3 regions of the Sphingopyxis sp. 113P3 genome follow, and region 2 is predicted to be linked to each of the others. Evidence: predicted binding sites of a transcription regulator. Region 2 holds the regulator's gene; each other region holds the start of a gene.

Region 1 (10,300 bases), on a different replicon from region 2:
GATGGCGGGCACTATCCGGCATGGGACCTGGGCATCCAGGTGTTCGACGAGGCGTGGGCCGCCAAGCAGCCCTATGACGTGCTCGATGCGACCAAGCTGATTCCCGAAGAGGAAATCCCGGTCGACATCATCGGGCGCATGACGCTGAACCGTAATGTCGACAATTTCTTTGCCGAGACCGAGCAGGTCGCCTTCCTGCCCACCAATGTGGTGCCGGGGATCGATTTCTCGAACGATCCGCTGCTGCAAGGGCGGCTGTTCAGCTATCTCGACACGCAGAAATCGCGGCTGGGCACGACCAATTTCCACCAGATCCCGATCAACGCGCCCAAGTGCCCGTTCCACAATTTCCAGCGCGACGGGATGATGCAGACGCTGGTGCCCACGGGCCGCGCCAATTACGAGCCCAACAGCCTTGCCGAAGCGGGCGAGGACGGCGGCCCGCGCGAATGCCCGGAAACCGGCTTCACCAGCTTTGCCGCCAATGACGAACGCAACGATGGCGGCGAGAAGCTGCGCATCCGTGCGGAAACCTTCGCCGACCACTACAGCCAGGCACGGCTGTTCTATCGTTCGCAGACCGATAACGAACAGGCGCACATCTGCTCGGCTATCGTGTTCGAGCTGTCGAAGGTGACGCTGGAGCATGTCCGCAACCGGGTGATGAGCCGTCTTCGCAATATCGACGAGGATCTGGCCAAGCGCGTGGCCGCCGGTCTGGCGATGGACCTCCCGGAAAAGGCCAAGGCCGCGAAGGAACCGATCGATATGGCGCTGTCCGATGCACTGTCGATCCAGAAGCAGGAAAAGCCCGTGTTCGAGGGCCGCTGCGTGGGCATTCTCTACGCCGAGGGTTCGGACAAGGCGATGATCGACGAGATCAAGGCGGGCGTCGAAAAGGACGGCGGTACGGTTAAGCTGGTCGCGCCCAAGGTGGGCGAGATCAAGGTCAAGGGCGGCACACTCAAGGCCGATGGCCAGCTCGCGGGCACGCCTTCGGTGGTGTTCGATGCGGTGGTCGCCATCCTGATGCCCGACCAGGCGCAGGAACTGGCCAAGGATGTGGGCGCGGTCGCCTGGTTTGCCGACGCCTGGTATCACTGCAAGACCATCGGCGCCTGTGGCGGCACGCGCGAGCATATCCTGCCCAAGGCGAATATCGAGCCTGACGCGGGCGTGCCCAAGCCGGAGGACTTCCTCAAGGTCGGCACCAAGCGCCACTGGGATCGCGAACCCAAAGTCCGCGACCTGGCCTGACCCACGCGCGGTGCCGGATCATGGAGGACAACGATCCCGTCATGGCCGGCACCGCCGATGTCTGCACGCTGTCCGAGGCACCGCTGCGCGTGCTGATCTATCTCAGCACCGCCGGCGCGCAGGAAAACGCGCAGGCCGACACCGCGCTTGCGCTCGCTCACGAAGTGCAGGCGGGCAATCGGCGCAAGGGCCTCACCGGCCTGCTGCTGGGCAACGGCAATAGCTACATGCAGGTGCTCGAAGGCAGCCCGGAGGCGGTTGGCCAGATGTTTGCCACGGTCAACCGCGATCCGCGTCACCGCGCGCTCGATGTCGTGCTTGATCAACCTGCGACGGAGCGGACATTCCCCGACACCGCCATGCTCGGGCTCGATCTCGACGCCAGCCCGCTGGACCGCCGCGCCGCGATCGAGGCGCTGATCCCGGCCGGGGCGGATCGCGATGTGCGCGAAAAGCTGCTCGCCTTCAGCGTGTTCGATTGAGGAATACGAACAAGCCAACGCGGCCGCGCGTGGCGATCATCGGGGCCGGGCCGAGCGCGGTCTATGCCCTGAAGCGGTTGATCACGTCAGAGGCACCGCTGGCGATATTGATCTTTGAATCCGGGGCGCGGCCCGGTGTGGGTACGCCCTACGATCGCCAGCAGAACTCACCGGCCATGCTGTCCAACATCGCCAGCATCGAACTGCCGCCGGTGTGCGAGACCCTGCTCGACTGGTTGCAGCGGATCCCGCCCGAAACCCGCCATGGCTGGGGCATCGGGGATGCCGACCTGCACGAACGACACTTTTTTCCGCGCGTGGTTCTGGGCGATTATTACGCCGACCAGTTTGGCGCGCTGGTGAATGAAGGCGCGGCGCGCGGCCACCGCATCACGCTGCACACGCGCACCCGCGTCAGCGATATTGTCGCGCATGAGGGCGGGGTCTGGGTGACGAGCGATGCTGTCACTCAGCAGGCCGCGCTCGCGTTCGATCATGCGATTCTGGCCACCGGGCACTCGGTGCCCAAGACACACGGGGCCGACCCGGCGGCCCTGGGGCGCAGCGTCGAGCCAAATCTTTCGGCGGACGCGATTCGGCTCGGTATCCTTGGCACCTCTCTGAGCGGAATCGACGTGGCGATCGATCATGCAATGCGGATCGGCCGTTTCAAGTCCGTGGACGGGCGCCTGACCTTTGCGCCGACCGACCAATGCGACCGGGCGCAGGGTCCGCTCATCACCATGATGTCGCGCGGCGGGCTGCTGCCCGAAGCCGATTTCTTCTGCCCGATCCCCTATCAGCCGCTGGATCTGTTTACCGACGACCGGCTGGCTGCAATCGTCATGGGCAAGGATGGCGATCTGGACCGGGCATTCGGCCTCTTCCTCGACCAGCTCGAGCGGCTCGACCCGGCGTTCCTACGATCGCTCGGGCCGGGATGCACGACGCCGGAGGGCTTTTCCAAGTGCTATGCGCAGCGCCGCAGCGACTTCGATCCGTTGGAATGGGCGCGCGGCAATCTGCTGGAAGTGCACTACAACGCGCGGCATCACCGCACCGTGCCTTGGCGTTATGCGCTGCTGCGCATGCACGAGCCGTTCGGCGCCATTGTGAAGGACTTGTCGGACGGCGACCGCGCCCGCTTCAACCGCTCGCTGAAGCGCGTGTTCGTGGACAATTATGCGGCTGTTCCGCCGCTCTCGATCGAACGGCTGATCGCGTTGCACGATGCCGGTATCCTTGCAATCCATGCGCTCGGTTCCGACTATACGATGGAGCGGGACGACAAAGGCGCCGGCTGGCACATCGCTGCGCGCGGAGTGACGCACCACTTCGATTCCATCGTCGACGCACGCGGGCAGGCCGTTCTGGGGCAGGAGGAATTTCCCTTTCCAACGCTGCGCATGCAGATCCGCGCCCTGGCCATCGCGCGGTCGGCAAGCCTCGATGAAATCGTCACCGGGAAGGGCTTCAAGCTCGGGCAACCCGGCAACCCGCTGGAACGCGTGCATTGCCTGTCGTTGCCATTTCTGCTGGGGCGCAACCCCTTCGTACAGGGGCTGACCGCTGCAGAGGAGCTGGGAACCGCGGCTGCGCATGCCATCCTGAGCGCGCTCGCCGCGAACAGCGAGCGGGGCCTGCCGATTGATATCGAAGGGGCCCTGGCATCGCTTGGCGGGCATGTGGTTTACCTGTTCGCAAGCCAAGGCCAAGCTGTCCTCGAAGCGCCGCGCAGTTAGTTGCCTTGGTGTGCTATGTAGAAAGCTGGCTCCATCGATTGAAAAACTAGCCGGCTTACCTGTCAACGAAAAATTCAATAAATCTTGCAGTAAGAGCTTAGGCCTGAAAAGGATAAGGGCCATTTAATTGCACGAAAATTCGTGACAGGTGTGCGCATACTGCCCTATGCTTATTATAGTGCGGCATTCCTACAGGTTTTTTCGCGTGAATAAGGCCGTCTGTGGGCCAGAAACACGAACGGCTGATTGCGGCGCGCAACGATGCCATGTTGGCCCGCCAGAAAGTGTGGCTGATTGAGCTAATCGATGGAACGCGCAGACAGTCGGCAAGCAAGCTATGAACCGCGCCGCCTCGTTTTGATGCGCGAACGAATGGCGGCTTTCGGTTTAAATCCGAAGGGTTCGGAATGACCGATATTGGGGCGCAAAGCGGTCGTCGCCGGCTATCGCAACACCTCGACCTTCAGCCCTTTCACCTTCACAGCCCGCCACGACTTATCGGCGGTGAGGGCAGGGCGCTCCAGCTCCCGTGCCTGCGCGAGGCACGCCCGATCGCCGAGCGACAGCCCGAGGCTGGCGGTCGACGCCCGCAGCCGGCATGACGCTCGGCTACCAGCTATTTATTGCTCTGTTGCTTCTCCTGCCCGGCATCGTCGGGTGGGTATGCGTTCGAGCCGGTTCAACCGATGACCTCCTGAGCCCCATGCCCGACCGGCAAGGCTCAACCACCACATTGGCTGCGATCGTGCTCTTCGCATGCCTCGGGCATCTGTTGGCGGCCATGGCCATCGACCTCAACAGTCGGGTCGCCGCCACCTGGACGTTGCTGTCATATGATCCCGACTTCTACCGGGTGATCCTGAGCCCGACTACCGAAGCGCGTAACGCCCACGACATCTGGACGGCGCTTTCAGGCCTGTTGTGGACCAGCTTCGTAACGGGTGCGCTTTGCTATTGGCTCGGTCGCAAAGGAGCGCTTCAGAACCTCGTGAAGCCTTCTGCGGCTGGATGGCTTCAGCGCGTTGTCGATGCGTCCGCTGCATCGGACAAGGTCGCTCTCGCCTACGTGATGACAAAAGCCGAGCACGAGGGGAATTTCGTGGCCTACGAGGGCGTGGTCGAGGCCATCAGCCTCGACGAGGATCAGTGCGTCGGCATGATCACGATGTCGAAGGTGGACCGCTTCTTGGTCACGGTTGATGCTAAAGGAGTGCATCGGCAAGCACCAGCGGCGAAAGATGTGATCGCGATCTTGCGCCTCAGGAAAGACGAGATCGCCAATATCGCGTTCGATACACTTGACGTAGCAAGTGACACAGTTGAGACCTTTTTTAAGCTTCGGTGGACAGAGCGCGTAAAGCGCGCATGGAAAACCTACGGTGAGACCGAACTCCATTCTGATTTAACATAAGAAGTATTATCAATCTGAAATAGGTAAGCGCAACTTCGAAAAGAGACACCTCCGCAATTTCCAAACGAGACTCGTCTCATGCTGCCGGCGTCTGATGCCATCGGTCTGTTCTTCATCTCAAGCCAGGCCGACCGCTACAGGCGGTCCTTCAGTCCTTTTGCAGCCGCAAACGACACCTTCCGTGATGCCTTGATGGTCATGGCTTCGCCGGTCGCAGGATTCCGTCCCTGACGCTCGGGGCGGCTCTTGACGGTGAATTTGCCGAAACCGGGAATAGCGACGTCATCGCCCTCTGCTGCTGAGGCGGCGATCGCGTCGAAGACCGCAGCAATCATTGCCTTTGTGGCGGTTTCGGTCGCGCCGGTGGAAGAGGCAACGCTCTTGGTCAGTTCGCTCATATTCATGTAATCGACACCTTATGTAGTTGGACAAGGTGCATATCATGACCAAATCCGAAGCCAAGATGATCCTGGATCAGGACAATGCTACGGCTGTGCGGCTGATGGTCGAGCGCCTACCGGATCACCAGGTCATCGAGATCTACAGCCTGACGGGCGGCACCGGGCCGGTGGCCGATCTCGCAGCCGACCAGATGGAGCGGCGAAACCTCGACTATTGATGGGCAGAGGCTCCAGGCGCTGCCATGCTGTCGGCATCCTGTCGCGTGTAAGCAACGCCGATCCGGTTGGTCGCGGACGCTCGGCGCGCGAGCACTCTGCGAATAGTGGCGATAGCCTCGGCGGTCGACGGTGCCGACAGGCGCTTCGTCTGAGACGGCCCCGCGATCCGGCCCCATGACAGTTCGATCAGCTGGTGCCCGAAAAGATCCTCGGTGCGCTCAATACGATAGGCTCGCCGGCAGTTGCGACCTTCATCGACAGCGGTGAGCTCGATGAAGGAAGCACCGGCTAAATCGGTCAGAGACATAGTCGACAGCACTAGGGGCGCACACTGTGCGGGTGAAACGGGCATTTTGAATCACCTCGTGGCTTGTGATTCATGCGCTCGATCACTCCTCACCCCGGTACCCTTTGGGAAGGGCCGCAATCATCGCCTTGGCTGCATCCGCGATCGCCGAGGTCTGGTTGTTCGACAGATGCTCGGCGATGCGTCCGCAGTTCAGGATGTGCGCGGTGATCTCCTCGCGCGTCGCGGCGCCGGCGTCGATGGACGTCGCATACTGCTCGCCAAGCAGGACGCGGGTGAAAACCATTTCCTCGCGAAGCGCCTGTAGCGTCAGGCGATCGTCCATACTGTCCTCGGGGGCGCTCATGCCTTCACTACGGGCAAGTCGCTTATTCGTGTCGTCCATGCCGGCGATTTCATGTCAGCGCGCATCTTCCAAGACCGTTTGAACCCCTGGCTGCCGGGCACAACCGTCATTCGGCCGAACTTGCCGTTGATGTCGTCGATCGCCGCCATGAGCCGCTCGCGCTGAGCGGACTGGTCCTGGTTTTCGAACAGCGTGCGCGGCCGTGCGTCGGCCGCCGCCAGCTGCTCGAGCATGATGCCCGCCTTCGTGAACTCGAAACCGCGACGATACGCGCGCTCGACCAAGCGCCGGGCAAGGGAGATCAGCTCGAAGCTGTCGGCAGTCATGGGATGCAGTGCCCCGCCCCGCGACGCGCCATATTGCGGCCGATCCGGCTTGTGGCGGTTGGTGTGGAAGAACACCGCCATACGCCCTGCCACGAGGCCGTGCTGGCGCAGCTTCTCGCCGGCGCGCATGGCGAATTGCGAGATCGCCCCCATCAGCTGCTCAAGGTCGGCGATCGGCGTGCCGAACGAGCGCGTCACCGCCATGCCCTTACGATCGGGAGCCACGAGTTCGACCGCGTCGGCCTGGACGCCGTTGAGTTCGGCCACGAGGCGCTCCAGTACGACGGTGCCAAGCCCCCTCGCCTGCCGCAGCGGCATGTCGCGCAGCTGGCCAGCGGTTCGAATGCCGAGGTCGCTCAGCTTGCGCGTGGTCGCGCCCCCTACCCCCCACACGTCCGCGGCGTCGAACCGGTCCATCACGTAGCGGCGGATATATTCGTCGCGCAGGTCTGCGACGCCGTCGAAGATCGGATTCTTCTTGGCGGCCGCGTTGCCGAGCTTGGCCAGCGTCTTGGTTGGCCCTAAGCCGACACAGGTGGGGATCGTGGTCCACTGCAGGATCTGCGCGCGCAGCTTCTGGCAATGGTCGACCAGATCGAGGTGTTCGAAACCGGTCAGATCGAGAAAATTCTCGTCTATGGAATAGATCTCGATGTCGCGCGCGAACGGTTCGGTCGCCGCCAGCACGCGCCGCTGGATGTCGGCATACAAGGTATAGTTCGAACTGCGGACCGCCACACCGTGCGCTTTGATAAGATCGCGGATCTTGAAAATGGGATCACCCATCTTAATGCCGAGCGCCTTGGCCTCCGCAGATCTGGCGACCGCATTGCCGTCGTTGTTCGAAGCCACGATCGCCGGAACGCCGCGAAGGGACAAATCCATGACGCGTTCTGCGGAAACATAGAAGGAATTACAGTCGCATAAGGCGATCGGCCCGCTCATCGGCGATAGCGCCTGACCAGTCCCACGACCACGCCCCAGATCTCGGTGTATTCGTCGACCTCGAGGTGCGGGTAGCCTTCAGCTTCGGGAACGAGCCAGAACCGCCCATCGAGCTTCTTGAGGCGCTTCAGAGTGCGATCGCCATGCATCACGGCAACCACGACGTCGCCGGCGATTGCCTGCTTCGCACGGCTGACCGCGACCAGGTCTCCATCATTGATTCCGGCACCGGTCATCGACCAGCCTTCGACCCGCATCAGATAGGTGGCAGCTGGTTGCTCGATCAGCCATGCGTTGAGATCGATGGGGTCGTCTTCCTCGCCCTCGGCGGGGCTGGGAAACCCTGCAGGAACGCGCACCAGCGCGAGCGGGATCGAGGATCGGGTATCGGCCCATTGGAGTTCTGTCAGTCGAATCTGGTTTTGCATTTGTGCCCGCTTTCGCGGGCACTGGTAGCGCGAAACAGAACATGTAGGGAACAGCCAACCTGTGTTGGACGTCAAAAAGCCAATTCGGATATCAGAGAAGGCGTTGTAAACGTGCCAAAAGCTCGGGTGCTGCAAGCCAAGCGCCATGGAGCGCCGACACCAGGCCGGCGACAGTCATCGCACCGATTGCCGCGACTTCGCATACGAATGCCACTCGTCGCAGCCGGGAGCGCCTTCGTTCCACGCTCAATTAATCGGCTCGAGGAGCCCCGTAGCTTCGGCATCATGCAGGGCGAAGTCGAGCGGACGAGCTGCGGGATGCCGGCGAAGCGCGTCGATCGCGTTGCAGATGTGAAGGGAGGCGTCTGTCTGGCCTTCTCGATCAAACAAGCGCAACAACCAGAAGCACCCTTCGAGCATGGCCTCGAAGGACGCTCGGCCTCGTCCACACTAGGCGACGACTGCGCGCTGCTCATTTGATGCCAATACCGTCGCTGGCAGTCCGGCGAAGATACGCGCGGCGAACGGCTTCACGATCGGGCGCAGCCTTGAGGCGGACAAGGCGGGATTCGATGCCACCCTCGTTGCGGCCCAGCTCGCCCATGATGGCGGCGATCGGCGTCGTCTCGCTGGTGAACCAGGCAAGGACGCGAGCGTCCTCTTCGGGCGACCAGCCTTGCCCACTCCTCGGCCCGCGAGGCTTGGGTGGTTTTGCCGGAGTTGCGCGAAGCGGCGGGCTAATCTTTGTTGGTTCGTCCGTTAGGCGGGCGGCCGCTTCGACAAGGGCCAGCCATCCCTCCCGCGGCATTTCTATGACTTCGCCATCTGGCGAGCAGTACGTCCCATGGGCGCCGTCGAACGTGAGCGAGTGAAGCCGACCGTCAACCTCCCAGGAAAGTTGGGGTTTGCCGAGTCTGGTCGTCACGGAGGTCTCGGGTTTCATGACACCATTGTAGCGATTCTCGTCGCTCCGATCATCTGTTCTATCGTGCGAAGTCAAACAGTTGCACCCAGACTGGACCTAACGACGATACCCATGATCGCGACCGTCAAGGTCAAGAAACCGAACAGGATCTTCGCTAATCCAGCGCGGCGAGCCGCTGCCCCGGTGCGCATCTTTCGCGCGGTGCGATCGATCCGGGTCCGGACCGAAAGCCAGCCATCGAACACGTCGGTAAGCCCGTAGGTCATAAGCGCGAAGGCGATCAGCAGGACGAAGCCTTTCACCAGAGCGGGATCCACGACCATGAGAACCATGCCGGACAGCGCGAGGACCGTCCCGAGGATCTTGGTCACATCGAGCATCGGCATGATCCGATACAAGCGAACCGATCTGCTTACTCGAACGCGGCCCAGGGGGCGGTCGCAGCCCGCGCAGCGATGGACGAGATGCGCGTCAGCCCAACGACCCAGCGGCTTGGTGCAGTAGGGGCAATTCGCTGCCGGGACGCCGGTGAGCATGTTCATGGCTTCGGACTCTCGATTGGCGGCGCCGTCACAGCTGCGGGCTTAGCCGGCAAGCGCGCTTGCACGTCGACGATGAGCTTACGGAACGCGTCGAGGACTGCCAGCGAGGTGATCTTTCCGATATCGGTCGACCCGTAGGTGCCGCCGAGCGCGCCCACGCCAAGCCCAAGCAGCAGACCACCACCGACGACGCCGATATCCTTCTTGCGGGCCGAGCCGGTCGCGACCGCCTCCTGCAACCCGGTGTCGACCGATACCAGCGATAGCATGACCTGGCTCTCGAGCGTCTTCGACTTGAGGCCGACCGCGCCGCCCAGCGCGCCGCCTAAGCCGCCGCCGCTTTCGCGGCTCTTGGCATCGGAATAAAGCACCTGCGCGCTGATGAGGTAGTCCGCTTTGGTCATCGCCGCGGACGGCGTTGCCCCCGCCATCGCGCGTTCACGCTCGAGCGCGGACATTGCGGCACCGCGGTCTGCTACCCGAAAGCAGTTGGAGCGTGCGGCCATGAGTTTGATGAGCGGCAAGGGATCGACCCTGGCCGTTCCGCCTCCTTGCTGCGCCTCTGCCATTTTGAGCAGCGCTGCCAAACCGGGAGAAAGGCTGTCGCGCATGTCGGGCGCCTTCTCCTCGACCAGGGCAACGACGCCGAGCGGGGCCGCGCATCGTGGCAGCTCGGTGTTCTCGTCGACACCGGTGCCGCCCTGCCCCAGCTTTTGCGCGAGCGCGGGAGTGCCGGCGAGCGCGAGGCCCGCCAGCAACCCAGCGGCGATCATTCGCCTAGCCATGCTTCACCTTGCCCTGCGCATGCTTGGTGGGATCGCAGATGCCCGCCTTTTCCTCGGCGACCTTGCGCGCGATCTTGGCTTCGTCGCAGTCCGCGCAATCGGGGCAATCAGGGCAGTCGGGGCAATCCCCGCAGTCCTTGAGGTCGCACTTGACGTGGTGCTTCCCGGCGTGCGCGTGGTAGGC
Region 2 (10,300 bases):
TCTTCGCCGCTGCGCGCGAGGCGGTGCGGCTTGCGGGCACCCCAGGTTACGGGCAGTAGGGCATCATGATCCTCGTCATCGACAATTACGACAGCTTCACGTTCAACCTCGTCCACTATCTGGTCGAGCTCGGCGCTGAAGTTCGGGTCGAGCGCAATGACGCGCTGAGCGCTGCCGAAGCCATGGCGAGCGGTGCGGACGCGATTCTCATCTCGCCAGGCCCGTGCACGCCCAACGAGGCCGGAATCAGTCTCGAGCTTGTCGCAGCCTGCGCCGAGGCAAAGACGCCGCTGCTCGGCGTTTGCCTCGGACATCAGGCGATCGGCCAGCATTTCGGAGGCATCGTCCAGCGCGGCCATTTGATGCACGGCAAGACCTCGCCCGTCTGCCACGACGGGACCGGGCTTTTCGCCAATCTTCCCTCGCCGCTCACCGCGACGCGCTATCACAGTCTTGAAGTCGTCGAGATTCCGCCCGTTCTCGCCATCAACGCAACCAGCGACGACGGCGCGGTCATGGGCTTTCGCCATGTCGAGCTGCCGATCCACGGCGTCCAGTTCCACCCGGAAAGCATCGCAACCGAACACGGCCACGCAATGCTCGCCAATTTCCTCCGGATCGCCGGATTGCCGGTCGCCGAGCGGCGGGCGGCATGAGCCGCTTCGGCCCCTTCCCCGACCCCGGCGCGCTTCTCGGTCCCGACGAGGCAGCGCATGCTTTCGAGACGATGCTCGACGGAGGCGGCGAGGATGAAGAGGTGGCCGCCTTCCTTGCGGCCCTCTCGGACCGCGGCGAAACGATGGTCGAGATCGCCGCGGCCGCGCAGGCGATGCGCGAGCGGATGATCCCGGTCGATGCCCCCGAAGGCGCGATCGACGTTTGCGGCACCGGCGGCGACGGTCATCATACGCTCAACGTCTCGACAGCCGTGTCGATCGTGGTGGCGGCGTGCGAGGTCCCCGTCGCCAAGCACGGCAACCGGGCCGCGTCTTCGAAGGCGGGCGCCGCCGATACGTTGGAAGCGCTCGGCCTCGACCTCACGCGCGCGAGCGAGACAGCGGCGGCGCAGCTTGCCGATCTGGGCATCTGCTTCCTCTTCGCTGCGCACCATCACCCGGCGATGAAGCGCATCATGCCGATCCGCAAGGCGCTCGGCCGCCGCACCATTTTCAACCTCATGGGGCCGCTCGCCAATCCGGCCCGCGTCCGGCGTCAGCTCATCGGCATTGCGCGCCCTGCCTATGTGCCCGTCTATGCCGAGGCGATCCACCAGCTTGGCACCGATCATTCGCGCGTGATCTCGGGCGACGAAGGGCTCGACGAACTGTCGCTGGCGGGCGGCAATGAAGTCGCGGTCATCACCGCAGAAGGGGTGCGGATGCAGCGCAGCACGTCCGCCGATGCGGGCCTGCCAACGCACCCCATTTCGGCCATTCGCGGCGGCGATGCAGCTTATAATGCGAAGGCGCTCCGCGCGCTTTTGATGGGCGAGCACAGCGCCTACCGCGACGCGGTCCTTTACAATGCAGCCGAAGCCCTCGTCGTCGCAGGCCACGCGGAAACCCTTGTGGACGGGGTCGAGGAAGCCGCCGAGGCGATCGACAAAGGGCTCGCCAACGCGCTGCTCAACTGCTGGATCGCCTATAAATGAACAGACTGACCGAAATTCTCGCGACCAAAGCGGTCGAAGTCGCCGAGCGGCGCAAGTCGCGGTCCATCGCCGCGCTCGACGCCGTCGACGGCGGCGCTGTGCGCGGTTTTGCCGCAGCGCTCGAGGCAAGAATCGCCGCGGGCGGCCTCGGTCTCATTGCAGAGATCAAGAAGGCTTCGCCGTCCAAAGGGTTGATCCGCGAAGATTTCAACCCTGCCGAGCATGCACGCTCCTATGAAGCAGGCGGCGCGGCGTGTCTTTCGGTTCTGACCGATGCGCCCTATTTTCAAGGGCATGAGGAGTATCTGATCGCCGCGCGCACGGCGTGCAGCCTCCCGGTGCTGCGCAAGGATTTCATGATCGACCCCTGGCAGGTCGCCGAAGCGCGCTCGATCGGCGCCGACGCGATCTTGATCATCGTCGCCGCGCTCGACGACGGCGCGATGCGCGAGATCGAGGCGGCCGCCCGCGAACGCGGCATGGACGTTCTCGTCGAGGTTCACGACGAGGCCGAACTCGAGCGCGCACTTACCCGGCTCGAATCGCGCCTGATCGGGGTCAACAACCGTGACCTACGCACCTTCGAGACCGACCTTGCCGTCACCGAGCGCCTCGCAAAGCTGGTACCGGCAGGGACTCTCCTCGTCGGCGAGAGCGGCATTGCAACGCACGCCGATTGCGCGCGGCTCGCGGCAAACGGCGTCCATGCCTTCCTCGTGGGAGAAAGTCTGATGCGCCAGAGCGACGTCACCGCCGCGACCAAGGCATTGCTTGAGGGATGAGGCTCGGGCCTTGCCCCCTGCCCCTCACCGCTCCCCCCCTTGCCTTTTCTGCCCTGCGTTGCTTCGCTTACCGCGATGAAAGACAAACCGACTCACCTCGACGAAACGGGCGCAGCGCATATGGTGGACGTTGGCGCCAAGCCGGCGACTGAGCGGCTTGCGATTGCGGAAGGGCGGATCCGCATGGCGGCGGCGGCGCTTGCGGCGATTCGCGCCGGGAACATGCCCAAAGGGGACGTGCTTTCCGCCGCACGGATCGCCGGGATCATGGCGGCAAAGCGCACCGCGGATCTTATTCCCCTGTGTCACCCGCTCGCGCTTACCAAGGTGACGGTGGACTTTGCCTGGGAAGACGGCGGCATCCTGGTTCGCGCGAGTGCCGCGACAACCGGTCCCACGGGGGTGGAGATGGAGGCCCTGACCGCCGCCTCGGTCGCGCTTCTCACGCTTTACGATATGGCAAAGGCCCTCGACCGGGCCATGGTGCTGGAGGGCATCCGTCTCTTGGAGAAGAGCGGCGGCCGCTCAGGCGACTGGCGCGCCGAATGAAGCTGCTCTTGAGCGTCGAGGAAGCGCAGGCACGCATCTTGGCGCTCGCCGCACCGCTTGCACCCGAGAATATCCCCTTTACCGATGCGGTTGGCCGTTTTCTTTCAAAAGATGTCACAGCGCTGCGCGATCAACCCGCCGCCGCGCTATCGGCGATGGACGGCTATGCAATACGCTTCGAGGATCTTCCAGGGCCATGGTCGATCACGGGCGAGGTGGCTGCGGGCGCGATGCCGTCGCGCGCGATCGGTGCGCGCGAGGCAATGCGTATCTTTACCGGTGCAATGCTTCCCCCCGGCGCCGATACGGTGGTGGTACAAGAGGATGTCGCGGAAGCAGGCGCGGCCCTGGTGCTGACCGGCGAAGGCCCGGCGGCGCGCGGAAAACATGTGCGCGCGCGCGCTGGCGACTTTGCCGCGGGGACGTGCCTGCTTGCCGCTGGGGCGCGGCTTACGCCCGGCGCGATCGCGGCCGCGATCATGGCAGGCGCGCCTGCGGCAGCGGTAGGCCGCCGCCCCCGCGTTGCAATTCTGACCACCGGCGACGAACTCGTCCCGCCGGGTCATCCGCTTGGCGTGGGCCAGATACCCGACAGCAATGGTGCGATGCTCGCCGCGATGCTTAAGGAAGAGGCGGCCGAGGTGGGCCTGCCCCTTCATGCACCCGACGATCGCACGCTGATCGCGAATGTCCTGCGCGATCTTGCGCGACATCATGACGTCATCGTCACGATCGGGGGGGCCTCGGTGGGCGATCATGACCATATCCAAGGCGCGCTCGCCGGCGCGGGAGGGTCGGTCGATTTCTGGAAGGTCGCGATGCGACCTGGCAAGCCGCTCGTCGCCGGGACGATCGGCACGGCCGCTCTGCTCGGCCTGCCGGGCAATCCCGCTTCCGCGTTCGTCACCGCAACGCTGTTCCTCCTCCCTCTCGTCCGCCATCTCGCGGGCGCGCGCGCGCCGCTCCCGCTCGTCCGCCAGGCGCCGCTCGCAGCGCCGCTCGCGGCGGGTGGCGAGCGGCGAGACTATTTGCGCGCCCGTCTCGATGCAGACGGCCTCACCCCCTTTGCCTCGCAGGACAGCGGCCAGACCGTTCCGCTCGCCGCCGCCAATGCGCTCGTGATCCGCGAGCCGCGCGCGCCCGCGCGCGCGCCGCTCGAAAGCGCTGACTATATCGCGATTGCTTGACAAGTTCCGCTCTGTTCCACTATCGTTCTCCTTATGTCCGGCGAGCCACTTATGGAGATCGAGTGATGTTGACCGCTAAGCAGCACGAACTGCTCCACTTCATCCAGCAAAGGCTCGACGCCAGCGGCATTTCGCCCTCGTTCGAAGAGATGAAGGAGGCACTGGGCCTCAAGTCGAAATCGGGCATACATCGCTTGATAAGCGCTCTTGAAGAAAGAGGATTCCTGCGTCGCCTCCCGAACCGTGCGCGCGCGCTGGAGGTCTTGAAGCTTCCCGAAGCTGCAAGGGCGAAGGCGCCGAGCGACCATAATGTGCTGCCGCTGCGCAAGCCTGCAGCGGCGCGGCCGATCGCTGCGAACGACATCATCGAGGTTCCGCTTCACGGCCGTATCGCCGCGGGCGTGCCGATCGAGGCCTTCGAAGATCACAACCAGCTTTCGGTTCCGGCCGCGCTCCTGGGTTCGGGCGAGCATTATGCGCTTGAAGTTTCGGGCGACTCCATGATCGAGGCGGGTATTCTCGACGGCGATTATGCGCTGATCCAGAAAGCCAGCACCGCCCGCGAAGGCGACATTGTCGTCGCGCTGGTCGACGGGCAGGACGCGACGCTCAAATATTTCCGCCGCGAGGGCCGCATGATCCGCCTCGACCCGGCGAACAGCGCTTACGAGCCGCAGCGCTACGAGGCCGAGCGCGTCATGGTTCAAGGGCGACTTTCCGGGTTGCTTCGCCGCTACCACTGACCTCGAGCCTCCGCCGCCGCCAATGTGCGCGGCGTAGCGCGGGCGTCCCATGGGAATTTGGCCCGCCGCACCGACGGGGCGGCGCTGACGCGAATGGGCGTTTGAAGCGGCCATGTCGCCATGCTAGGGGCACCCCCGATCCGTCCCGGCCCCCGCCGGCGACGGCAAAAACGAGTGAAAGACTTCGTGGTGGCAACCCCAGACCAGACTGATTTGACCGAAGCGACCGGCAGTGCCGTGGTGACCCGCTTCGCCCCCTCGCCCACCGGCTTCCTGCACATCGGCGGCGCGCGTACCGCGCTTTTCAACTGGCTGTTTGCGCGCCACCACGGCGGCAAATTCCTGTTGCGGATCGAAGACACCGACCGGGTGCGTTCGACCGAGGCCGCGATCGACGCGATTCTCGACGGCATGAAGTGGCTCGATCTCGATTGGGATGGCGAGGCGGTCTATCAATTTGCGCGCGCGGGCCGGCACGCCGAGGTCGCGCACGACCTGCTGGCGCGGGGTGAGGCCTATCGCTGCTACCTGACGCAGGACGAGCTTGCCGCCATGCGCGCCGAGGCGCAGGAAAGGCGCGTACCCTTCCGGGTGCGCAGTCCGTGGCGGGATCGGGATGACGGCGACCCTCAAGCGCCGCACGTCATCCGCCTGCGCGCTCCCCAGGAGGGCTCGGCGACCATCCACGACCGCGTCCAGGGCGAGGTGACGGTGCAGAATGCCGAGCTCGACGACTTCATCCTGCTCCGTTCGGACGGAACGCCGACCTATATGCTGAGCGTCGTCGTCGACGACAATGACATGGGGGTGACGCACATCATTCGGGGCGATGATCATCTCAATAATGCGTTCCGCCAATCGGCGCTCATCCGCGCGATGAACTGGCGCGAGCCCGTCTACGCGCATGTCCCGCTGATCCACGGCGCCGATGGTGCGAAGCTGTCGAAGCGCCACGGCGCGCTCGGCGTCGATGCCTACCGGGACGAGATGGGCTATCTTCCCGAGGCCGTGAACAATTACCTGTTGCGGCTCGGATGGGGGCATGGTGATCACGAGATCATCAGCCGCGAGCAGGCGATCGAATGGTTCGACCTCGCCAATGTCGGCCGTTCGCCCTCGCGCTTCGACTTCAAGAAGCTCGAGAATCTGAACGGGCATTATATTCGCGAAGCGGACGATTCGCGGCTCGCCGGCCTCGTTGCGCCGCGCGTCGAAGCGCTGGTCGGACGGCCGCTTGACGATGCGGACCGCGCGCTCCTCACCCGCGCGATGGGCGCGCTCAAGCCGCGCGCGAAGACGCTCGGCGAAATCGCCGAGGGCGCCGTCTTCCTCTTTCTGCCTGATCAACTGGAGATGGACGAGAAGGCCGCCCAGCTGCTGCGCGATGCGCCCGAGGGCCTCCTTTTGGATGTGACCGAGCGGCTCAGGGGTCTCACCGACTGGACCAGCGAGAGCATCGAAGCGGCGGTTCGCGAGACCGCCGAAACTGCAGAGCTGGGGCTCGGCAAGCTTGCCCAGCCGCTGCGCGCCGCGCTGACCGGCCGCGCCGTGTCGCCGGGAATTTTCGACGTGTTGCTGCTGCTCGGCCGCGACGCCAGTCTGGCGCGACTTGACGCAGCGCACAATTTTCCGGCAGGGGCGTAGCCACATTGCCTTTGGCCCTCCACACAGGGGAAGAAACATGACCGAACCGACCGCCAAAATCACCCTGGGTGACACGAGCATCGAGAGCCCGATTTTGTCGGGAACCGTAGGCCCCGATGTTGTCGACATCCGCAAATTCTATGGTCAGACCGGCGCCTTCACCTATGATCCCGGCTTCACCTCGACCGCGAGTTGCGAGTCGAAGCTGACCTACATCGACGGCGACGAGGGCGTGCTGCTCCACCGCGGCTACCCGATTGGCGAACTCGCCGAGCATTCAAGCTTCATGGAAGTCGCCTATCTGCTGCTCAACGGCGAACTGCCGAGCGCGGACGAGCTGACCCGGTTCGACAACACCATCACCCGCCACACGATGGTCCACGAGCAGCTCGCGACCTTCTACCGCGGCTTCCGCCGCGACGCGCACCCGATGGCGATCCTCTGCGGCGTTGTCGGTGCGCTGAGCGCCTTCTATCACGACTCGACCGATATCAACGATCCGCACCAGCGCATGATCGCCAGCCACCGACTCATCGCGAAAATGCCCACGATTGCGGCGATGGCGTATAAATATTCGGTCGGCCAGCCGTTCGTCTATCCGCGCAACGACCTTGGCTATACGCATAATTTCCTGCGCATGACCTTCGGCGTCCCCGCCGAGGAATATCAGGTCGACCCCGCCGTCGTGCGCGCCCTCGACCGCATCTTCATCCTCCACGCCGACCATGAGCAGAATGCGTCGACGTCGACGGTCCGCCTTGCCGGTTCCTCGGGCGCCAATCCCTTTGCCTGCATCGCGGCGGGCATCGCCTGCCTGTGGGGTCCGGCGCACGGCGGCGCCAATGAAGCCGCGCTCAACATGCTGCGCGAGATCGGGCGGCCCGAGCGCATCCCCGAATATATCGCGCGGGCGAAGGACAAGGACGATCCCTTCCGCCTGATGGGCTTCGGCCACCGCGTCTACAAGAATTACGACCCGCGCGCGACCGTGATGCAGAAGACGGTGCGCGAGGTGTTCGCCGCGCTCAAGGTCAATGATCCCATGTTCGACGTGGCCCTGCAGCTTGAGGAAATGGCCCTCAATGATGATTATTTCATCGAGAAGAAGCTGTTCCCGAACGTCGACTTCTATTCGGGCGTCATCTTGTCGGCGATCGGCTTCCCGACGACGATGTTCACCGTCCTCTTCGCGCTCGCCCGCACCGTCGGCTGGGTCGCGCAGTGGAACGAGATGATTTCCGACCCGGCGCAGAAGATCGGCCGCCCGCGCCAGCTTTACACGGGCCCGGCGCAGCGCAGCTATGTACCGGTGGAGAAGCGCTGAGCGCGAAGCCCCCGCAAATGCGAAAGAGAGTAGGGCTGCGCCGAGGCGCGGCCCTTTCTTTTCGGGATGAGCCGTTCAGGAGCAGCCCATTCGCGCCTGGAGGATGAGCCTTATGCCCCTTCGCGCGCGGGGAGACTGAGCGTGAAGCGCGCGCCCTGCCCCGGGGCACTGTCGACGGTGAGATCGCCGTCCATCGCGCGGGCGAGCCGCCGGGCGATGTAGAGGCCGAGCCCCGACCCGCCGCTGTCGGTGCGGCCGAGGCGTTCGAACTTCTCGAACACCACCGCTTGCTGCTCGGCCGAAATTCCCTGCCCCTGGTCGGCAACCGTCACCGTCGCCCGGTCGCCCTCGCGGTCGACGCGGATCCAGATCAGCGAATTCTCGGGCGAATAGCGGATCGCATTGCCAAGGAGGTTGAGCAGCACCTGGAGGACGCGGCGGAATTCACCATATGCGGGCGCCTGATCGTCGGTGCGCGGCGCGTCGATACGGATACCCTTTTCCTCCGCCTTCATCCCGAGCAGCCCGACGGCCCGGCGGGCCAGATCGCCAAGGTCGATCTCGTCACGCGCCGCCTTGAAACCCGGGCGCTCGATATTCTGGAGGTCGGCAAGGTCGTCGACGAGGCCGAGAAGATGGCGCCCTGCATGCGCGATATCGCCGGCGTAACGCGCATAATCGGCGCGGATCGGGCCGTCGAATTGTCCCGAAATCGTCTCGGCGGTCGCGATGATCCGGCTGAGCGGCCCGCGCAGCGCGCCATCGATCCGCCGCCCGAACTGCGGGTCCGAAAGTGGGAGCGACCCGAATACCGGGTCTGCGGGCGAGCGCACCGGAGCCGCTTCGCCCGGCACGGCGCCTGGAACGGCGGCCCCGCGAAAGCCGGTGAATCCCCCTGCTGCATCGAAGGTCGGATCGCCCGAGAGAATGGTAGGGGTCCGCTCTCCCGCCGCCTCCACCTGCGCCGACTGGCCCTTGAACGACGTCTGCCGCGCGAGCGCGCGGAGGACGGCGAAATGCCCGTCACCATCGGGTTGCAGCTCGAAGAGTTCCGACAAGGACCGGCCTTCCCAATCCTCCGGAACCGGCGCGGCCTCAGGACCGGGACGCAGCGCAATGAGCCGGAGGCGCGCATCGCATTCCCAGCTCCAGCCATCGGCTGCGACCGGCAGCTCGCTCTCGACCGGCGCCTGCGGCTGGGTGACCGGGCGCGTGCGCCAATCGCTGATCTCGAGGCTTGCGCCCTCGGCATCAGGAATGATGCGAACGAGCGCGAAGACGTCGCTGTGATCATCGGCGGCATGGAGCGGACGGCTGATCTCGCGCTGCAGCCGCTGGGCGAGCGCGGCGAGCCGCGCCAGATGGGGAAGCGCAAGCGGCTTCTCAAGCCCGGCTCCCGCCCGCTGCTGAAGACGCAGCAGCGGTGCGTCGGCGCTGATGAGCGCACCCGCCCGGTCGATCCGGCCGCGAACGATGGGCGCGATCATGTCCCGCCCTCCGCGGGCGGAACGAGGCTCCCGGCACGCGCCGAGAGGAGAGCTGCATAATCTTCGTCGGGCGCGGCGCTGCCCGAAATCGTGCGGCAGGGCAGCAGGGAAAGCGACGCCTCGAGCGGTGCAATCGCCGTGCGTTCGATGCGAAGCGGGGCAAGCAGCGAGGGCAATGCTGCGGTTTCGGCGGTGAGCAGCGTCAGCGCCATCGCGGCGTAGGGCTGGCGGTGTGCGGCCGCAGCGAGCCCGATGAGCGCAGGCCAGTCATGCCGTGCTATCGCGCGCGCCGCCGCTTCGGCGAGAGCGCCTTCGGCTTCGAGCGCGCGGTGCCAGCTGGCAGCGGCGGCATCGATGCCGGTCTCGCTCGCTCGCCTTGCAAGCGCGCTCCGCACCGCATCGCCGAGGCGCGCTGCGTCGGCTTGCGCGGCTCCAACCTCTACCAGCCGCCACGCGGCGATATCGAGCAGCAGCGCGCGAAAAAGATCGGTGTCGAGATCAGCAACCGCGATGCAGGGATTGCCAAGGGCATCGGCGCGGCGCCGGTCGGCGATCTGCAACGCGAGATAGAAGCGCGCGGCGTCGGGCATCGCCGCGTCGGCACCGGGAAAATCGCCTTTCCCGTCTCCGCCAACAACCTCCTCGGGCGCGGGAACCAGCGGCGGCGCCGCACGCTGCGCCGATTGCTCCCGCCAGCGATGTTCCTCACCGCGCGCAAAACAGGGGGCCGCAAGGCGACCTGCTCCCGGTATCCCGCCTCTGATCCAATCCTCCCACAATGCCGCTGGGTCGATGTCGGCGTCGAGCCGGGCGGCCACGTCGACCATGAGGCGGCGTGCGATACCGAGCGCCAGCGCGCGTTGCTCCTCGGTCAACCGCTCAGCACTGGGTGCAGCAAGAAAATCCGCCATCTCCCGAAGGCGCGCCGACAGG
Region 3 (10,300 bases), 1.2 Mb from region 2:
CTCTTGTCTTCGCCGCTCGCGGCCTTTGCGGCGCGGCCCGCGGCGGTGCGCAGCGCTTCGCCGCCCACGATGGCGGCCAATTTGACTTCGCCCCCGCCAATGCGATTTGCCGCTTCGTTGAGCAGACGCACTGGCGTATCGCCGTGCGGCGCAGCGGATTGATAGTTGATCGCGGGATTTGCCCCGACTGCAGCGGCGAGCGGCTCGCAGAGCTTGCCGAGATGGTGGAAGCTGATCTGGTCGACGATGGCGAGGCTGTCGATATCGGGGAGCGGAATCCCGGCATCTTCCGCCGCAAGCTTCAGCGCTGCGACCATCAATCCCAGCGAGTCCAACCCCTGATCGGGGTCCTCGGGCCGGTCGTTGATCTGGCCGACGCCGATGATGACCGGAATGCGCTCGGGATCGCGCATGCTCATGTCAGCGGGCTTTCCACACGGGCTTGCGCTTTTCGGCGAATGCACGCGGTCCCTCGCGCGCGTCCTCGCTTGCCATCAGCTTTTGGCGCTCGCGCCGATTGTCGTTCCAATGCGCGTCATCGCCTGCGATCTCGCCGTCGATGATGCGCAGCGCCACGCGTTTGGAGGCCTGCACCGAAAGCGGCGCGTTGCCCGCGATCTTTTGGGCCATCGCGATCGCCGTCGGCATCAGATCGGCGAGTGGGACGACGCGGTTGGCAAAACCGTAGCGAAGGGCGGTCGCCGCATCGAAGGGGTCGCCGGTCAGCAGATGTTCCATCGCGAGCTTCTGCGGCAATTGCTTGACGATGCGAAACGCTCCGCCCGCGGCGGCGAACAGACCGACCTTGACTTCTGGAAGGCCGAACTGGGCATTTTCAGCTGCGATCACGATGTCACACATCAGCGCGAGTTCGCACCCACCGCCAAAGGCAAACCCATTCACTGCACCGATGATCGGCTTCGAAATCGGGTGGGCTGCAAAGCCGCCAAAGCCCCACGCTTGCTGCGCTTCGTTATCGGGTGCGAGCTGCCCGCCGCGCGAGAGCGCGACAAGGTCGGCGCCAGCGCAGAAGGCCTTGTCCCCCGCGCCCGTGATAATGACGGCGCGAATTTCGGGGTCGCGCTCGGCTTCCTCGAGAGCGGTGCCGATGCCGATATGGACATCGGCGTTGACCGCGTTGCGGGCCTCGGGCCGGTTGATCGTGATGATCAGGATATGACCCTGGCGCTCGGTGAGGACGGCAGGCGCAGCGGCGTCGGTCATCAAATTCTCCCTTTCGGCCGGGAAGCGCACATGCGAATCCCGGCGGTCGGAAAAACTATCGACCGAAGTTGACGTTTACGTCAACTGCAAAGGTCGCCCCAGCGCGCGCCGGCGCGCGTCTTCTCAGATTGACTGTCCGGTCTTGGCCCAGTCGGCAAGAAAGCCTTCGATGCCCTTTTCCGTAAGGACATGCTTGAACAGGCCCTTGATGACCGACGGCGGCGCGGTCATTACATCGGCACCGATCTTGGCGGCTTCGAGCACATGGATCCCGTGACGGACGCTTGCGACAAGAATCTCGGTCGCAAAATCATAATTATCATAGATCAGCCGGATATCCGCGATCAGCTGCATCCCATCGAACCCATTGTCGTCGTGGCGGCCGACGAAGGGCGAAACGAAAGTCGCGCCGGCCTTTGCCGCGAGCAGCGCCTGCGCGGCCGAGAAGCAGAGGGTGACATTGACCATCGTGCCGTCGCCCGTCAGCGCCTTGCAGGTCTTGAGGCCGTCGATCGTGAGCGGCACCTTGATGCAGACATTGTCGGCGATCTTGCGGAGGATCTCGGCCTCCTTCATCATCGTTTCATGGTCGAGCGCGACGACCTCGGCCGAGACGGGGCCGTCGACCATGGCGCAGATTTCCTTCGTCACTTCCTTGAAATCGCGGCCGGACTTCGCAATCAGCGACGGATTGGTGGTGACGCCGTCGAGCAGGCCGGTCGCGGCGAGCTCCTCGATGGCATCGATTTCGGCGGTGTCGGCGAAGAATTTCATGGCGCGCTTGTTCCTGCTCAAGGGGTGATTCGCTGGTTGCGTCCGCCCTAGAGCAACGCGCGCGAAAACTGAACCGCCGCCGTCGTCTGGTCGGCCGCGAGCCCTGGCGCGCGGCAGGCTTGCCGAAAAGAACTGGAGTTCTGTTTTTGTTCCGGTTAAGCGCCGGCAATGGCCAAAGCGAAACGCCAATATGTCTGTCAGAATTGCGGTGCGGTGTCGTACCGCTGGCAGGGGCAATGCGCGGATTGCGGGGAATGGAACACGCTTGTCGAGGAGGCGGCCGAATCCGTCTTTTCAGCAAAGCATGACCTCACCAAAGGCGGGCGCGCGCTAGCGCTCGAAACGTTGAATGCGCACAGCCCCATGCCCGAACGGATGCTCTGCGGAATTGCCGAGTTCGACCGTGCGCTAGGGGGCGGTTTCGTTGCCGGGTCGGCGACCTTGATCGGGGGCGATCCCGGGATCGGCAAGTCGACGCTGCTGCTCCAGGCAGCGGGCAGGCTCGCGCGGGCCGGCCGAACGGTCGTCTATATCAGCGGCGAGGAGGCTGCAGCGCAGGTCCGGCTTCGCGCGCAGCGGCTGGGGCTCGGCGATGCCCCGGTCGCGCTTGCAAGCGCGACCTCGGTGCGCGACATTCTCGCAACGCTCGACCGGCAGACGGCCGATTTCGTCGTCATCGATTCGATCCAGACGATGCACAGCGACCTCATCGACAGCGCGCCGGGGACGGTGAGCCAGGTACGCGCAAGCGCGCAGGAGCTGATCCGTTACGCCAAAGACAGCGGGGCAGCGATCGTGCTCGTCGGGCACGTGACGAAGGATGGCACGATCGCCGGGCCGCGCGTGCTTGAACATATGGTCGACACGGTGCTGTCCTTCGAAGGGGAGCGCAGCCACCTTTATCGCATCCTTCGTGCGGTGAAGAACCGCTTCGGCGGTACGGACGAGATCGGTGTATTCGCAATGGGCGAAGAGGGCCTCGGCGAAGTCGCCAACCCCTCGAGCCTTTTCCTCACCGATCGCAGCCGCGATGTCCCGGGGTCGGTGGTCTTCCCCGCGCTCGAGGGGACACGGCCGGTCCTCGTTGAGGTGCAGGCGCTCACCGTGCGGCTCGCGAGCGGTGCAACGCCCCGCCGCGCGGTCGTCGGATGGGACAGCGGGCGGCTTGCGATGGTGCTCGCGGTGCTCGAGGCGCGCTGCGGGCTTCAGATGGGGAGCGCGGAAGTCTATCTCAACATTGCGGGCGGCTACCGCCTGACCGATCCGGCGGCGGACCTTGCTGTCGCGGCCGCGCTGATCTCGGCCTTCAGCGACCGGCCGGTGCCTGCCGATGCGATCGTCTTCGGCGAGCTATCGCTCTCGGGCGAGGTGCGCCCCGTTGCGCACGACGCCCTCCGGCTGCGTGAGGCGGCAAAGCTCGGTTTTTCGCGCGGCTGGGGGCCTGAGGGGATGAAAGGCGTCGGCGGGATTTCGGTGACGGGTTTTGCGCGTCTCGGCGAACTCGTTGACCTGATGCTCGGGCGCGACTAGCCACCGGCGAATGGGAAGTCTGACCGCGCTCGATATCGTCGTGCTTGTCCTTGTCCTTGGCGGCGCCGTGCTCGGCTTCGCGCGGGGGCTGGTGCAGGAAGTCACGTCACTGCTCGCCTGGGTCCTGGCGATCCTCGCGGTGCGCTTCTTCCATGCGACGCTGACCGGCCTTCTGGCCGATTATGTGGGCACGCCCGGCGGAGCCGCGATGCTCGCATTCGTCCTGCTTTTCGGAGGCGTGTTCGCGGTCGCCAAATGGGGCTCGCGTGCGATGGGGCAGCGCAGCCGCGCATCGATCGTCGGCGGTTTCGATCGCGGCCTCGGGGCCGGATTTGGCGCGGTGAAGGGCTTGGCGCTCGCGACCGTCCTGTTCATGGCCGTGACGCTGCTCTATGATATCGGCTATGGCAACGCACAGCGCCCCGCCTGGATGAGCGACAGCCGTACCTATCCCGCGCTGAGCGCGACGAGCGCGGCGCTGAGCAAGGTCATCGCCGACCGCCGCGCCGAGGCGCGAACGGCAGCCGCGCAAGAGGATGCGCCGGGCAGCGCGCCATGAGCGCTCCTCTCTATAATCGCGATATCCTGGCGCTTGCGGTGGCGACCGCGGATTATCCGCTGCCTGCGAGGCCCCGCCGCCGCGCCTCGCTGCGCGCGCCGCTCTGCGGCAGCCGGATCATCGTCGACCTCGATGCGGACAAGGAGGGGAGGATAACTGCCGTCGGCCTCCATGTCGAGGCGTGCGCCCTCGGGCAGGCCTCCGCGGCGCTACTCGCGCGGCATGCACCGGGGCGGAGCCTTTCCGAGATCCGGGACGCGCGCGACGCGATCACACGATGGTTCGCGGGCGAGGGCGATGCGCCCGGCTGGCCGGGTTTCGACCTTCTCGCGCCTGCTCGCGATTATCCAGCGCGGCACGGCGCCATTCTGCTCCCCTTCGACGCCGCAGTCGCGGCGTTTGAAGGAGCGGAACTCGGCGCATGATGCTCACGGTCCTTGCGGCGGGACCGGCGGTGACCGACCGGGTGGCCGAAACGGCAACCGATACGCTGCTTTTTGAAGGGGCGATTCTGCTGGGTGTCGCCACTCTGTTCGTGATGATCTTTCGCCGTCTCGGCCTCGGCGCCGTGCTCGGTTATCTGATTGCCGGCGCGCTTGTGGGACCCCATGGCCTCGGGTTGGTGGGGGGCGGCGAATCCAAGCTCGCCATCGCCGAGCTCGGCATCGCCTTCCTGCTCTTCCTCGTCGGGCTTGAACTTCATCCGCGGCGCCTGTGGCAGCTTCGCAAGGCGATTTTCGGGCTTGGACTGGCCCAGGTGGTCGTGACGGGGCTCGTCCTCACCGGCCTCATTCTTGCGACCCAGGGCTTCAGCTGGCAGGCCGCGCTTGTTCTGGGTCTGCCGCTTGCGCTTTCCTCGACCGCGCAGGTGCTTCCCAGCCTCAAAAGCTCCGGCCGGATCAACTCGCCCTTCGGCGAAAAGGCCTTTTCGATCCTGCTCTTTCAGGATCTCGCGATCGTTCCGATGATCACCATCGTCGCTGCACTGTCGCGCGCGCCGGCCGATCCATCGGCCCCTCCGGGGGGCGTGCTTGCGCTCTATACCCTTGCGGCAATCGCGGGGCTCGTGCTCTCGGGGCGTTTCCTCGTCAATCCGCTGCTCCGTCTCGTCGGCCGCTATGGCGAGCGCGAGCTGTTCGTGGTTGTGGGGCTGCTCGTGGTGCTCGCCAGCGCGGCGTTGATGCACAGCCTTCACCTCTCGACCGCGCTCGGGGCGTTCATCGCGGGCGTGATGCTCGCCGATTCCCCTTATCGACACGAAATAGAGGCCGACGTTGAACCCTTCCGCCTCATTCTCCTCGGTCTCTTTTTCCTCGCGATCGGGATGATTCTCGACGTGAATGTGGTCCTTGCCGATCCGCTGCGTGTCGTGGGTCTCGCGGCGGGGCTGGTCGCGACCAAAGTGGCAGTTCTTGCACTTTTGGTGCGGGCGTTCGGCAAGCCATGGAAGACGGCTCTTGGCCTTGCGCTGTTGCTCAGCCAGGGCGGCGAGTTCGGCTTTCTCCTCTTCACCCAGGCCCAGCAGGCCTTGCTGATCGCCCCGGCAGCGGCGAGCCTGTTCAGCGCTGTGGTCACGCTGTCGATGGTTTCGACGCCCTTTCTGATGCTCTTTGCCCGTAACCTCGAATTCGAGCCTGACCGCGATGAGGCGGGACTTGCTGGCCCTGAGGACGCCCCGCGCGGTTCGGCGCTCGTGATCGGCTATGGCCGCTTCGGCCAGATTGTCGCCCAGATGCTGCATGCGGTGGATTGTTCGGTGACGCTCATCGACAAGAAGCCCAGCCAGATCGAACTTTCCGGGCGCTACGACACCAAGGTCTATTATGGTGACGGGCTGCGGCTTGACCTCCTTCGCCGCGCAGGCGCCGACGAGGCGCGGCTCATCATCTATTGCATCGACGACCCGTCGGTCGATGCAGAAGCGCTGCGGCCGGTAATCGAGGCTTTCCCGAAGGCGAAAGTGCTGATGCGCGTTTTTGATCGGCGCCAGTTGATGGCGATCGCGGGCGCGGGAGCGAGCGGCGTGGTGCGCGAGCTATTCGAAAGCTCGATCGCGCTGGGGCTGATGGCGCTCGAACAGCTTGCCGTCGACCCGCGCCAGATGGAGGACGTGGAGACGGCGCTTCGCCAGCTCGATGCGACGCGGCTTGCGGCGCAGATGGACGAAGGCGACCTGTCGGCGGGCAGTGAGCACCGCTTCAAACCGGGCGGGGGGCGCGAGTCTGCAAGCGTGCTCGAAACCTTGCGACAGCGCCGGCTGGCGGCAAAATTGGCGCGCGATGAGGAAGCCGCGCACGCGGCCGGTCCGGAAGCGGCGTAGAGCCTTTTTTCGCTTTTCAGGCGAAGCGATCAGACACGATCGAGAAATTCAGCCACGGCATCGAGACCATAGTCTTCGCTCACGAAGCTCTGCCCGATGCCGCGGGTCAGGATGAGCGGCAGCTTGCCGCCGCGCACCTTCTTGTCGTGCGCCATGTGAGCTGCGAGCGCGGCGCCGCCCCTGTCAATTCCCGCGCTGGCGAGGCTGTGGGGCAGACCGAGGCTGGATAGATGGTTGCGCACCCGTGCTGCATCTTCGGGCGCGCAGATGCCCTTGGCGGCCGAAAACTGGTGCGCGAGGACCATGCCGGCGGCGACGGCTTCGCCGTGGAGAAGATGGTCAGAATAGCCGGTTTCTGCCTCGAGCGCATGACCGAAGCTGTGACCAAGGTTCAGGAGCGCGCGCACATCCTTCGTTTCGCGTTCGTCGGCGGCGACAATGCGCGCCTTGGCGGCCACGCTGTGGGCAATCGCCTTATGACGGGCATCGCTGTCACCCTTCAGCAAGGCCTGGCCATGCGTCTCGCACCAGGCAAAAAAATCAGCGTCGTCGATCAGTCCGTATTTGACCACTTCGGCATAGCCTGCGCGCAGTTCGCGCGGCGGCAGGCTCGCGAGCGTCGAGGGGTCGATGACAACGAGAGCGGGCTGGTGGAAGGCGCCGATCAGATTTTTGCCCGCCGCGACATTGATCGCGGTTTTGCCGCCAACGCTGCTGTCGACCTGCGCGAGAAGGGTTGTGGGAACCTGGATGAACGAGCAGCCCCGCTTGACGATGCTGCAGGCGAAACCCACGAGGTCGCCGATGACGCCGCCGCCCAGCGCGATCACATGATCGGAGCGCTCGATACCTTCGCCGATCAGCCATTCGGTAAGCCGCGCAAGACCCTCCCAGCTCTTGCTGCTCTCGCCGGCAGGAAGCACGAAGGAGGAAAAGGAGATGCCCTCGGCACCGAGCGCCATTCCGACGCGCGCCAGGTAGGATTCGGCAACATTCGTGTCGGTGATGATCATCGTGCGCGGCCGCTTGAGAAGCGGTGCGACGTGGCGGCCGATGTCATGGAGCAGCCCATCGCCGATCAGGATCGGGTAGCTGCGCGCGCCAAGATCGACGGTCAGGCTTTCCATGTCGCAAGCGCCTCCAATATCGCGCGCACCGTGTGCTCGTGCGGGTTGCTGGCCGAGCTCACGCGAATGTGCGCCTCGGCGTAGATGGGATTGCGGACCGCTGCGAGTTCGCGCAGCACCTCGCCGGGGTCGCGGTCCTTGAGGAGGGGACGGTGGCTTCGGCGACCGACGCGTTCGACGAGGGTCGGAATGTCGGCGTCGAGCCAGATGCAAAGACTGTCCTTGAGGATGAGCGCGCGCGTCTCGTCGTTGATGAAAGCGCCGCCGCCGGTTGCAAGCACGTGCGGGCGGCCTGCGAGAAGCCGTGCGATCACCCGCCGTTCGCCGTCGCGGAAATGCGCTTCGCCGAAGCGCGCAAAAATGTCGGATATGGTCATGCCCGCCGCGCGCTCAATCTCGTCGTCGGCGTCGGCGAAGGGCATTCCGAGCCGCTGTGCCAAGCGGCGACCGACCGTTGATTTTCCCGAACCCATGAGGCCGACGAGCACGATCGATCGCTCGCGGATCGATGGCCCGATGGCAGGGGCCAGGCTTTTCGGGTTTCGCGTCATCGTGCGCGCGGCTATACCGAAGGGCCTGCGGGGAACAATGATTTTTGGCGCAAACGATGAACCGAGGGTCACGAGGCATATTGCGCACAAGGAGCAGATCGGGAAAAGGCCGGTGGATCGGGCGATTGGTCGTGCTGGTCTTGCTGCTCGTTGCCTTCTGGCTATTGCTGCTGTTCCTGGGCCGGCCGATCGAGCCGAAGATGATTGAGGTGGATGTGACCGACGTGATTGCCGTAGCCACGCCGAGTGAAAGCCTGGGCCGATGAAAAGCCGGCTGCTCGCAGTGACGCTGGGTCTTTCGGGAAGCGCGATCGCCGCAGCGCTGGTCTTGCCCGTCGTTGCCCAGGAGTCGCTTCTGCCCGAGGGCTTTGGGACGCCCCAGCCCGCACCCGCTCCCACGCCGACCCCCGCTCCGTCGCCGACCACCGCGCCGGCGCCGAAGGCCGGAGCGGCACCGGCGCCCAAAGCGGCGCCGCCGCTCGCGCCGCCGGTCACCACGACGCTGCCGGCGAGCGATACGACCGACGCCAGCTCAGAAGACAGCGAACTTGAGGAAGGCACCTCGGGCCAGCTTAAATATGATCTGCCACCGGGAGCACGGCGCCTTCTGACGCGCATCGGCCCGCTCACGCCCGAAACCGGGGGCCTTGCCCCCGACGCATTCGGGGTGCGCGGCCAATATGCCGCCCTGATCATGCGCAATACGAGCGGGCGCCTTGCATCGCGCTGGGGGCAGATATTGCTGCGCCGCGCCCTGGTTTCGGCGATCGACACGCCGCCGACAATCAACGGCGCCGATCTCGCCGCCGACCGCGCGGCGCTTCTCTTGCGGATGGGCGAATCGATCGCGGCGCGCCGGATCGTGCAGTCGGTGGACTATGACCGTGCGAGCCAGCGCCTGGTGCAGGTCGCGCAGCAGGCCTATCTGGCCACGGCCGACCCGGCGGGGATGTGTCCCTATGTCCCTGCAGGACTGGCGCATGGCGATGAGCAGACGTGGCGGCTGTCGGCAGCGATCTGCGCGGGCCTTTCGGGCGAAGCCGGCCCCGCGGGCTGGGCTATCGGGCGTGTCCGCTCGAGCGGCAAGATCGCCAATTTCGACATATTGCTTGCCGAGCGTGTGCTCGGCGCGACCGGCGCCGGCCGCCGCTCGACGACGATCGAGTGGGACAATATCGACCGCCTGACCAACTGGCGCTTTGGCATGGCGACCGCGACGGCCATTCCGGTTCCCGCCGAGCTTCGCGCCTCTCAGCCCGCATATATGCGCGGGTGGACGGTGCTCGCCCCGATGTCCGAAATGGCCGATCGCATCGCAGCTGCGCCTGATGCGGCGGCGCGGGGCATCTTGTCGAGCACAGCCTATGTGTCGCTTCTCAGCGCCGCGGCAAGCGAGGCTGAACCTCCCGCGCCCCTCGCGGCGCAGACGGAGACGCTGCGCAGCGCCTTTCGCGCGGCAGAAGCTGCCGATCGCTACGCCGCAATGGCGAGATTGTGGGAGGGGGCAGGCAGCGCCGTCCAAAGATATGCGGCGCTGATTGCGACCGCGCGCGCGGCCGCTGCGCTGCCGACGGGAACCGACGTTGGCGATGATCCCTGGCAATTGATCGGCTCGATGCTCGCCGGCGGCTATGACCAGAACGCGATGGCGTGGGTGCCCAAGGTGAATGTCGGCACGCGCGCATGGGGCGTTCTCGCTGTCGGATCCCCGCGCCCGCTCAATGGAACCAGTGCGGGCCGCGTCACGCGCTTTGCAGGCAATGACGACAGCGCCGGCCAGCTTCGCTCGAAGCTGCTCCTCGCCGGCCTCGCCGGGCTCGGGCGCATCGACGCCGGCGACGCGGCGTCGGCGGCTAGCGACCTCGGCGTCGACCTCGCGCGTCAGACCCGCTGGACGCGCGCGATCGATGAGGCAGCCCAGCGCCGTGAACCGGGCATGGTCGCGCTCCTTGCCGCGACGGGCATGCAGGGAGACTGGGCAAAGATGCCGCCCTATCATCTGTATCGTATTGTCCGCGCCCTGCGCGACGTGGGCCTCGAGGCAGAGGCGCGAATGATCGCCGCCGAAGCTTTGGTTCGGGTTTGACGCGCGCTCTCGATGGAAACGGCCGACGGCGCGCTGATCGAACGATTTTTGGAGATGATGGCGGCCGAACGCGGTGCTGCGGTCAACACGCTGGCGGCCTATCGCCGCGACCTCGATCAGGCGTCTGTG

The links. Region 2 encodes LexA, which represses DNA repair genes until DNA is damaged. Its sites were predicted from a motif close to GTTCCNCNCTTGTTCT; they were not measured.
Region 1: the regulator LexA is predicted to act here: its motif matches at 7,901-7,916, upstream of LH20_RS22060 (LexA family protein).
Region 3: the regulator LexA is predicted to act here: its motif matches at 2,136-2,151, upstream of radA (DNA repair protein RadA).

The regions. Positions count from the first base shown of each region.
Region 1 is NZ_CP009453.1:118,703-129,002, reverse strand. It holds gene LH20_RS22100 (catalase) at 1-1,257, shown strand, start outside; gene LH20_RS22095 (BLUF domain-containing protein) at 1,278-1,739, shown strand; gene LH20_RS22090 (FAD/NAD(P)-binding protein) at 1,769-3,481, shown strand; gene LH20_RS22085 (hypothetical protein) at 4,080-4,892, shown strand; gene LH20_RS22080 (HU family DNA-binding protein) at 5,027-5,296, opposite strand; gene LH20_RS23830 (hypothetical protein) at 5,335-5,511, shown strand; gene LH20_RS23175 (WGR domain-containing protein) at 5,505-5,819, opposite strand; gene LH20_RS22070 (hypothetical protein) at 5,902-6,165, opposite strand; gene LH20_RS22065 (Y-family DNA polymerase) at 6,162-7,436, opposite strand; gene LH20_RS22060 (LexA family protein) at 7,433-7,864, opposite strand; gene LH20_RS23640 (hypothetical protein) at 8,072-8,344, shown strand; gene LH20_RS24120 (hypothetical protein) at 8,337-8,789, opposite strand; gene LH20_RS22045 (hypothetical protein) at 8,861-9,331, opposite strand; gene LH20_RS22040 (CsgG/HfaB family protein) at 9,328-10,104, opposite strand; gene LH20_RS22035 (hypothetical protein) at 10,109-10,300, opposite strand, start outside.
Region 2 is NZ_CP009452.1:1,992,549-2,002,848, reverse strand. It holds gene trpE (anthranilate synthase component I) at 1-59, shown strand, start outside; gene LH20_RS09705 (anthranilate synthase component II) at 66-656, shown strand; gene trpD (anthranilate phosphoribosyltransferase) at 653-1,651, shown strand; gene trpC (indole-3-glycerol phosphate synthase TrpC) at 1,648-2,433, shown strand; gene moaC (cyclic pyranopterin monophosphate synthase MoaC) at 2,509-2,982, shown strand; gene LH20_RS09685 (molybdopterin molybdotransferase MoeA) at 2,979-4,169, shown strand; gene lexA (transcriptional repressor LexA) at 4,235-4,912, shown strand; gene gltX (glutamate--tRNA ligase) at 5,126-6,556, shown strand; gene LH20_RS09670 (citrate synthase) at 6,594-7,880, shown strand; gene LH20_RS09665 (sensor histidine kinase) at 7,991-9,367, opposite strand; gene LH20_RS09660 (hypothetical protein) at 9,364-10,300, opposite strand, start outside.
Region 3 is NZ_CP009452.1:763,376-773,675, forward strand. It holds gene LH20_RS03525 (acetyl-CoA acetyltransferase) at 1-419, opposite strand, end outside; gene LH20_RS03530 (enoyl-CoA hydratase-related protein) at 421-1,224, opposite strand; gene fsa (fructose-6-phosphate aldolase) at 1,348-1,998, opposite strand; gene radA (DNA repair protein RadA) at 2,167-3,528, shown strand; gene LH20_RS03545 (CvpA family protein) at 3,539-4,087, shown strand; gene LH20_RS03550 (iron-sulfur cluster assembly scaffold protein) at 4,084-4,512, shown strand; gene LH20_RS03555 (cation:proton antiporter domain-containing protein) at 4,509-6,407, shown strand; gene aroB (3-dehydroquinate synthase) at 6,437-7,534, opposite strand; gene LH20_RS03565 (shikimate kinase) at 7,522-8,085, opposite strand; gene LH20_RS23435 (hypothetical protein) at 8,211-8,351, shown strand; gene LH20_RS03570 (hypothetical protein) at 8,348-10,171, shown strand; gene LH20_RS03575 (tyrosine recombinase) at 10,184-10,300, shown strand, end outside.